Regions from separate parts of the Paenibacillus sp. Negev47 genome, predicted to be linked through region 2. Evidence: riboswitches for the same ligand, from Rfam matches in the RefSeq annotation. Region 2 holds a riboswitch; each other region holds the start of a gene.
What was found. Region 2 has a riboswitch for cobalamin ahead of AC4G47_RS22965 (ABC transporter substrate-binding protein). Riboswitches for the same ligand answer to the same signal wherever they lie in the genome.

Region 1 (3,281 bases), 1.2 Mb from region 2:
CTTCCACAGTGACCGGTGCATCCACATGGCGGAAGCCCTGAATCACGCCGACCCGCTTAAAGAATTTGTGGAAACGCTCGTTCGGATGGCCTTTTTCCTTGTAATCCGCCACAATGCGTTCCACAATCCCACCAATCTGGTCACCCGGAATTCCCTCCGCTACGGGCTGGGCAGGGTGAGCATTGCGACCGAACTTCTTGCCGCCGAGGAACAGGTCATATGCACCTTTGCGATACACGATGCCGATATCCTCCAGCACTGCCCCATAACATGCCATGCCGCAGCCATTCAGTGCCACACTCGTTTCTTTGGGTGCACCCAGTCCGCCGATCACCGCCTGCAGATGGTTAGCCATCGGGACGGCATCATCCTTCTCCATGTTGCAGAAGTCACAGGCCTTCACCTTGATGACATCTCCAATCGGGACAACGATAAAATTCGCTGCACGCAGCTCTTCTACCAGCGAGTCCGGTTCAAAGGTCGGCACTCTCAAAATGATCTGGTGCTCCGGCGTATACTCCAGTTCGCCGTCTTCACTTGCACACTGCGCCAGCAGCGCCATCTGGGCGGCAGTGAATTTCTTGTTGCCCACGCCGGGCGACACGCCAACTTCGAACAGCGGCGCCTTGCGCCCAGGCTCGGGCGCGGTGCGTACCGCCGTTGCGGTCGCAGCCTGTGGCGCACTTGCCGTGTGGCTTGGCGCTGCTGCTTCCAGCCAGCGGCTCGCCGATTCGCTCGCGAGCGCTCCGCCTGCCGCGAGCCGCGTCAGCGCCTCGGCGGCGAGCGCAGCTGCGCCGGCGCGTGGCGCTTCTGCGACCCTGCGCGGAGCGGCCTCTGCCGCCGCGAAAGCAGGTCGCTCGCCGGCAAGCACGGCGGTGCCAGCGCTGCCGGCTGGGCTTGCCGCAGGCATAGCGGCAGCAGCCCCGGCGCCAGCGGGCGGCTGCCCTTGCGGGGCCATGCCCGCTCCGGCGCTTGCGCCGCGCAGGGCTGGCTCCGCCTGTGGCTGCGCGGCCAATGCATCGCTGGCCGCGCTCTCGCCCGCTGCCTCGCCGGAGGCGGCAGCGCGGGCTTCCCTTGCGCCGAGCGACCATGGCTCGGCTTCCGTGCGCAGTCGCTCATGGGGTCTGAGCGACTGTTCCGCGGTATTCAGCGTATATTTCCGCTGATACCCGCGCGGGGTGACCATGAGTCCTTCGTACATCATGGTCGAGGAGTTGCCGATAATCACGGTCGTCAGCATGCCGATATCATGATTCAGCATATCCTCCAGTGTGGTCATGACAACGTCCTGACGCTCACGATATGCACTCTTCACCAGACCTACCGGTGTCTGTGGGTCACGATAACGCAGGATCATTTCCTGTGTCTCCACGATCTGGCGTGTACGCCGCCCACTGCGTGGATTGTAGAGGGCAATGACAAAATCAGCTGACGCTGCGGCTTCGACCCTGCGAATAATGGTCTCCCACGGCGTAAGGTGATCACTGAGGCTGATCGTACATGCATCATGCATGACGGGGGCTCCCAGTAGAGAAGCACATGACTGAATGGCCGATACGCCCGGAATGACTTCAACCGCAACACCCGTATCCGGCTTCCAGCCTTGCTCCATCAGAACCTCGTATACCAGACCTGCCATACCATATACGCCCGCGTCACCACTGGAGATTACCGCGACAATCTTGCCCATCTCCGCCTGTCGGACCGCTTCTTGCGCACGGCTTACTTCCTCTGTCATCCCCGTACGTACAATCGCTTGCCCATTCAACAGAGGTCGGATGAGATCCACGTAAGTGTTATATCCGATAATGACCTCACTCTCCTGAAGTGCTTCGAGTGCCCGCTTCGTGATGTGTTCCATCGCCCCCGGACCGAACCCGATAATTAGCAGCTTGCCTTGACCTTGCATTTCTTCTCCTCCTTCATCACACTAGTCGTACGGATTAAACAGTGAAGAAGGACGGCTATGCCGACCTTCTCCCCAACTGTTAAGCGTGTTCAATTCCTAGCTCTGTTAACTCTGTTCATCGAACCCAGGTCTTATAAACCAGCTGCGTGAGCTAACTGATCTATTCCTCTGCCACTATTTTTCCAACACAAAACTGGAGATCGTAGAGATATCACTTTCATGTAAAAACAAAAAAATCCCATCCTTATAACGGATGGGATACGCATGTACGTACACTCAAGAACACAGTCCCAGACTCCCAGAGGGTAATCCTGTGACTATGTGGCCCAAGGGGGCCAGCCGGGCGAACCGCTTGTTCGCCCAATTCCTGATTCTTCGTACACCATTCCTTTCCGCGAAGGGTTCGGTGACACATGCAAGGTAGGTCTCCTGGCTCTGGATCATCAGCTTCCTTTTCTGTCTTCCCCGGCTATGCGAGTGACTTGGATCAAAAAGGGCTTCACCATTACAGTGGCGGGACCGCTCGGGACTTTCACCCGATTCCCTGTTACCTCTTGCTTTACGCAAGAGCACCTTGCTTGTTTTCATTCAATATTGTCTTCATAATAACACCGGTCAGGAAATAATGTCCATGCTTATGATACTTGTCTCTTCTTCTATTTTCAGACAAAACAGAAAAAAGTCCTGATCCAAAAATAAGATCAGAACCCGGAATAACATATGCATATACAACTCGGTTAGAATCATCAAATTGCCTAAGGATTGAATTCGTTTAGACTCATTGCTCGACTGTTTTTTGCTGCTACTTGCGGATCTTGTCCGCATGTCCGGCTGCGAAGTAACGCCCTAGTTCAACGATGAGTGCGCCCATTTTCTCTTCCTCCGGAATCACCAGCGCCTCAATACCTTCTTCTCGCATCGAATTTGCCGTCACTTTACCCACAGACGCAGGGATTACACCTTGTCTGAAAGCTTCCAGCATCGGTTCGAGCTTATTCTGCGATGCCGCATATTGCGTCAGAAATCTAACCTGTGGTCCACTTGTGAAAGCAACAGCATCTATCTCGTACTGTACAATCTCATTCAAAAGCTGTTCCAGTTCAGCCTCTTCCGGTGGTACATGGCGGTAAGGAAGCACTTGGCGCACGATTGCTCCTTGTTCCTCTAACCATGCAACGAGTTTGGGAGCTGTCTCCCCATGAAGCTGCAACATCACCTTTTTCCCTGCGAGATCATGTGGGGCGAATTCACGAATGAGCCCGTCCGTGCTGCCATCGTCATCCCGTACTAACGGCGTTAACTTGCGCTTTCTCAGTGCATTCACCGTCTTGTATCCTCTGGCCGCAATTGAGGATTCCGACAGCGCATCCAG
Region 2 (3,281 bases):
GTCTCGTGGGATACGGTATATTGCAGTGATCTGCTCCGTTGTCAGCAAACGCTGGGACAGATCTGGCCTTATCCATTGGAGCAGGTCAAGCTGGACCCGCGCCTGCGAGAGGTTGATTTTGGTCAATGGGAAGGATTGACGTACGATCAACTCAAGGACAACCCACAGTACCGGGATTGGATCGATGCTCCACAGGACGTCACCCCGCCAGAAGGGGAGTCATGGCAGGCATTTACTGTGCGGATCGATTCATTTCTGCAAGAATGCTTATGGGCGGATTGTTCGTCGATGCAATCTCGTGAGGCTGACGTGCCAACGATTATTGTTGTTACGCACGGCGGTGTAATCCGGTATGCATTATCTCGTCTCATTGCCGATCTGGGATTCTGGGATACGCAGGTGATTCCGGGGCAAGCGATACAGGTACGGCTGGAACAACATGGAGATCAGTGGGTTGGCACGAGGGTGGCTTTTCCGGGAATCGGGTTGTAAGGATGTGCAATATAACCTATAATCACAACAGAAGTGTGACAGCACTGTAGTTTCGTGTGACAGGCAATAATGCCTGCACATGAATGCAGATTGCTCACTTGAATGGTTAATCCATATCAGCGACCAAGGGTCCCGCGTGCGTGCAGTAATGGTTCATGGCTCAATATAGTCATGGATGGCATACGGGTGAAATAGGGAAGCCGGTGCAAGTCCGGCACGGTCCCGCCACTGTAAATCAGGAACAATTCCTGTAAGTCAGGTTACCTGCCCTGGACGTTCAAACCGGTGTTCCTTCGAGGAAAGGACAGCGTTTCGGGCAGTTCTATGTGCATGCACAACCATACGTTGGACATGTACAGATCGCCATATGCGAGACGTCATCCCTAATCCTAGCGTAAGGATTAGGGATTTTTTATTGTTCATGTAAGATGAACCGAGACCAATTTTACACGAGGTCACTCCGATTGCAGTACCATTTTCCGATCGCTGTTATCCCCAGATTTTTTGATTCCCTTTTTGAAACGGAAAATCCGGTGATAAAGGCGAACACTTCGTTTCTTCAGATCGGTTCTGCAATCTCCGTTAGCGTGTAAATGTTGCAGTTCAAACCTTATAGAGGAACACCAAGGCAAGGGTAGTAAGAGTTCAAGCATGATGCAAGAAAATAGCACAAATAGAGAAGGGGAGAATAACAGAATGAATTTCAAGAATTGGAAAAGCGTAGCGTCACTGCTGAGTGCAGCCGCACTGGCACTGGCTTTGGCCGGATGTGGTAATGCAACAACAAACGAGGGCACAGGTACTTCACAGCAGCCGGCACAGGAGCAGTCCCAAGGCCAGGCGCAAACGGATCTCAAAACACAATATCCACTTACCGTTACCGATGCAACGGGTGAATCGTTCACATTTGACAAGGCACCAGCCAAAATTGTATCCGTGTCTCCAGCTGAAACCGAAACGCTATTCGCACTTGGATTGGACGAGCAGATTGTAGGGGTATCCGACTATGATGATTATCCGGAAGCCGCAACAACCAAAGCGAAAATGGGTGGCATAACCAAGCCAAATGAAGAGTCCATCATTGCGGCTGAAGCCGATATCGTATTCACAGGCATCTCCATGAGCGAAGATGCAGTGAAGAAGCTGCGCGAGCTGGGTATTACCATTTTCAAAACCGATCCAAAATCGATCGATGATGTAATGAACAATATCGAAACATTCGGTAAAATCATGGATCATCAAGAAAAAGCTCAGGAGCTCATCACCCAGATGAAACAGGATGTGACTGATGTAACTGAAGCGGTGAGTGCAGTTAAGCCGGAAGAGAAGAAAAATGTATATGTTGAGTTCTCTCCAGGTTGGTCGGTAGGTAAAGGTGAGTTCATGGACGAACTGATCACCGTAGCTGGAGGAACCAATATTGCTGCGGACAAAGAAGGCTGGTACCAGATCAATGAAGAAAATGTGATTGCCTCCAACCCGGATGTGATTCTGTATGCAAATGATGTCATTGATGAAAACTCCAAAACACTGGATCAGATCATTAAAGCTCGCAGTGGCTGGGATCAAATTACGGCTGTGAAGAACGATGCAGTCATTGGTCTCGATGCGAACCTGCTCAGTCGTCCGGGACCACGAGTAACCGAAGGTCTGAAAGAAGTAGCCAAAGCGATCTATCCTGACCTGTTCCAATGAGTAAAAAACTGGCCGTGTACGCATCGGCAGGGATCGCACTGCTTGTGTTAACCGTGCTCATCTGCACGGGCATCGGTTCGGTTTCCTTGCCTATTCGTGACATTGCGGGTATCCTGCTTCATCACTTGCCATGGGTGGGAGACTGGATCACGCCCGACTGGAGTGCAGCAGCCGAACAGATTATATGGAAAGTCAGATTCCCACGTGTACTGCTTGCCGTGCTCGTGGGCGCATCGCTGGCGATTGCCGGTGCGGGATTTCAGGGGGTTCTTCGGAACCCGCTGGCAGACCCGTTCACCCTGGGCGTATCATCCGGCGCTTCGGTGGGTGCAGCCTTCCTGATTTTCTTCGGATTGCAGTATGCACTGATCGGAATCTGGACGTTGCCACTGGTGGCGTTTTTGACGGGTGTACTAACATTATGGTTCGTCATGTCCTTGGCTCGTGAAGGACGCAAAATACCAACGCATAGCCTGATTCTGGCTGGTGTAGTGATGCAAAGTTTCTTGGGAGCGGTGGTTTCCTTCCTGTCGACGATGTCGAAACAGACCATTAATGAAATTATATACTGGACGATGGGAAGTCTGGCTCTGCGTGGGTGGTCGTATACGGCCATCCTTTTCCCGTATTTTCTGCTGGGCCTGATCTTTCTCTGGAGTCGGGCACGTTCCTTGAATGTCCTGGCGCTCGGAGAACGTCAAGCTGCACATATCGGGGTTGGCGTCGATCGGCTGAAGCTGTCCGTGCTTGCTGTGGGAACACTGCTTACCGCAGGAGCGGTCTCTGTATCCGGCGTTATTGGCTTCGTAGGACTGGTAATCCCGCATATCCTTCGGCTACTTGTTGGGCCTGACTATCGATTGCTGGTGCCTCTATCCGCTATTGGTGGGGCCATCTTCATGGTCTGGGCAGATACGATCGCCCGATCTTTACTGGCGCCGACCGAAATTCCGCTCGGTGTGGTGACGGCCTTTGTAGGTGCACCATTCTTCGCTTATCTGCTACACCGGAATAAGAAACTGCGGAAGGGGATGATGCCATGAGTGCTGGTTTGGGCGAAGCTCTAATCGCGGTTGCCGGGGCAGGTAAAATGT
Region 3 (3,281 bases), 2.0 Mb from region 2:
GAAACGATAACCCCGAGATGGACAGCATCATACCGCCCACATCCATCATCGCCATGATGATGAGTGGAGACATCATGTTGGGCAGAATCGTCCTGCCAATGATCTGTATCTTACGTGCTCCGCTGAAAGCAGCGGCAGCGACATATTCCTTTTGCTGAAGGGAAATGACCAGGCTTCTGGCCATCCGTGCATACTTCGCCCACCAGACAACCGACAATGCCAGCACCGTATTGAATAATCCCGGCCCAAGCATCCCCACCACGGCGATCGCAAAAATCAGGCCTGGAAATGCCATCAATGTATCAGACAACCGCATGAGAATCGTATCCGTCACACCCCGGGCGAAACCGGCGATGACCCCAATCGCTACGCCTAACACGAATACAATGCCAATCATCATAAAGGTAAGCAGCAGCGAGGTTCGCGCCCCGTACAAAAGACGTGATAATACACAGCGGCCAAGCTGGTCGGTTCCTAGCGGATATTCTGCACTGGATGGCTGCAACACTTTGGCAAAATTCGTTGCAAGTGGGTCATGTGGTGCGAACAGCGGCGCAACCATGGCGAGAATAACCCAGAAGACGGTTAGAGATAACAGGAATGTGAACCAGCGATTCTGCAGTAATACAAGTCTGAAGGCTCTCATCTATACATCCACATCCAGTCGGATTCGAGGATCACGAAGATGTGTCCATACATCAACCAGCAGATTCAGCGTGACATAGATGATCGCCATCCAGATGACATACCCCTGAATCAGCGGATAATCCCGTGTGAAAATGGCATCTACTGCCATCTGACCAACGCCAGGCCATACAAATAAACTTTCCACAATCGCTGCACCACCTAACAAAGCACCTGTTGTCATACCCATAAGGGTAACGATCGGCAGCAGGGCATTGGGGAGAATATGACGCAAAATAATGATCGACTCTTTCACACCTCTGGATCTTGCTCCGATCACATAGTTCTGGTTTGTCTCCTCAAGCAGGACCGTACGAATCTGTCTGCTGTACTGGGCAACAAGTGGAATCGCGAGTGTACATGCGGGTAAAATCAGACTGTTCCATCCGGAATTGCCCATCACCGGCAGCAGCTTCAGCTGTACGCCGAAGACCAACATGAGCAACATACCCAACCAGAAGCTGGGCATCGATAATCCGGCAAAAGAGAATAAACGAATAACAAAATCCAGCCATTTATTACGATAGACAGCCGACAACATCCCCAATGGAAAGGAAACCAGAATAACCAGAATCATAGCGCTTCCTGTTAGCCAAAGCGTTGCCGGGAGCCGTGCCATCAGCACGTCCAGTACTGGACGTTTGTATTTATATGACGTACCAAAATCTCCGGTCACTACCTGTCCCAGCCATGTCCCGTATCGATAGAGAAAAGGCTCGTCCAATCCAAGCTCTGACCTCACCTGTCTGACCAGTTCATCGGATGGCGTTACCCCTGTAGACATGAGCATAAGTCTGGCTGGATCCCCAGGAGACAGATAGGTTAGCAGGAATGTCAGAAACGTGATGCCGAACAATACGACAACCAGTTGTAATAAACGCTTAACGATATATCTGCTCAAGTGCTCAAACGTCCTTCCCCAAAACTTTATGTATGTGCCATGATGTTCTCCGTCCACAGCTCCGCTGAAAACGTATAAATTCTATCAAAAAAGGCGTCCCTCTCCGTGTTACTGGATGAGGACGCCTTAAATAAACAGATTTTCAGAAAAAATCATGCTCTCTAAACACCTTCCTATCTCCCGTAGGGTACTACTGTGTTTGTTAAACCTGGCAGGTCTCCTGGCTCCAGAATCATGGTCAATGCAGCTCCTTCCCGGTCTAAACCAGTGGATTATCGCTACCTGACTCCTCTGTTACAGTGGCGGGACCGCGCCGGTATTACACCGGACTTCCCTATTAAGCTTTCACCCTGATGGGCGAAGCACCAAGTTCCACATATTCAATTGCACTTCTGTATCAGTATAGCGGGACGACGATTAATGATCAAAACTTTATTTTCAAATTTAAAACACTGGATACGTCTAACCACGAATTCTCGAACCCTTCGGAGACACACCCGTCACACGCTTAAACATCTTTGAAAATAATAATGGGTCCGTATAACCCACCGAATGAGCTACTTCACTAACGGAAAGTCCGGGGTTCTGAAGAAGATCAGCAGCACGATTCATACGGTACTCCAGAAAAAATGACTGTAGCGACTTGCCGTATCGTTCCTTGAACAATCCCGACAGATATGTGCGGTCCAGCCCCACGGCGTGGGCAATATCCAGAATGGAGGTCCGCTGGCTGTACCTGTTCTCCATAAACTGAACTGCCTGCCTGATGTACTCTTCTTTGTTCGAAAGAAGCTGTCCCTCCTCTTCCTCTACCGATGACGATGAGATCAACTCCGCTATCAGGCGGTACAACAGACTCTGGTTCATCACATCCCCTCCCAAATACGCGGAGGCCTGAACCATCTCTGAGTACAGGTGCTCCATTGTATTCGTATCACGGGCATCATACACTGGGTGCTCTGGACTTAATCGGGCACGTTGCATGAATGCCTTGGCTTGCACACCTTTAAATCCAAACCACGAATACGTCCAGGGATCCTTCGGATCTGCCTCATAATGAATAAGCATGTCCGGGAGTATGACGAAGCCCTGTCCCTGAGTCAACTTGTATTCTTGGTCCCCCATGTACACGGTCCCCCGTCCTTCATGGATGTAGTGCACAATGTAAGAATCACGTACACCCGGTCCCCAATAATGCGCAGGGTCACATGCCTCCCACCCGAAAAACAACAAAATCAGCTCCATCTGTGTCCAGCCTGCGGGAACTACATTCATCTCAATGCGACTCATTTTTCGCCCTCCATCCTACTTCGTTCCGCTTACCTCTTCATTCAATCTATTTATATTATAACAGCTAAAATACTTCTATATTAGTTGAAAGCGGGAACAAAAATGGGATTATAACATGTTTGAAAGGGGTTGAGCCATAGTTATATGCGCCGAATCGGCCTATAGTTGGGGTACAACATTTTTCAGGGAGGCTAACTTAAATGAATAAAATTACGTTCCTCGGTGCAGGCAGCACCGTCTTTGTTAAAAATGTATTGGGTGATGTCATGATGACCGAAGCACTGCAAGATTTTGAGCTGGCATTGTTCGATATTGATGCTGAACGTTTGAGCGATTCAGAGCGTTTGCTGACCAGTCTGGCCCGTTCGATTGGAAGTCGTTGTGTCATTAACGTATATCATGACCG

Region 1: another riboswitch for cobalamin. It lies ahead of cobJ (precorrin-3B C(17)-methyltransferase); the one in region 2 lies ahead of AC4G47_RS22965 (ABC transporter substrate-binding protein).
Region 3: another riboswitch for cobalamin. It lies ahead of nikB (nickel ABC transporter permease); the one in region 2 lies ahead of AC4G47_RS22965 (ABC transporter substrate-binding protein).

The regions. Positions count from the first base shown of each region.
Region 1 covers NZ_CM177754.1:6,315,442-6,318,722, forward strand. Annotated here, with positions in the region: gene cobJ (precorrin-3B C(17)-methyltransferase) at 1-1,909, opposite strand, end outside; cobalamin riboswitch at 2,312-2,501, opposite strand; gene AC4G47_RS28320 (uroporphyrinogen-III synthase) at 2,712-3,281, opposite strand, start outside.
Region 2 covers NZ_CM177754.1:5,082,284-5,085,564, reverse strand. Annotated here, with positions in the region: gene AC4G47_RS22970 (histidine phosphatase family protein) at 1-492, shown strand, start outside; cobalamin riboswitch at 632-778, shown strand; gene AC4G47_RS22965 (ABC transporter substrate-binding protein) at 1,189-2,187, shown strand; gene AC4G47_RS22960 (FecCD family ABC transporter permease) at 2,184-3,230, shown strand; gene AC4G47_RS22955 (ABC transporter ATP-binding protein) at 3,227-3,281, shown strand, end outside.
Region 3 covers NZ_CM177754.1:260,352-263,632, reverse strand. Annotated here, with positions in the region: gene nikC (nickel transporter permease) at 1-646, opposite strand, end outside; gene nikB (nickel ABC transporter permease) at 647-1,585, opposite strand; cobalamin riboswitch at 1,779-1,970, opposite strand; gene AC4G47_RS01190 (AraC family transcriptional regulator) at 2,048-2,875, opposite strand; gene AC4G47_RS01185 (alpha-glucosidase/alpha-galactosidase) at 3,076-3,281, shown strand, end outside.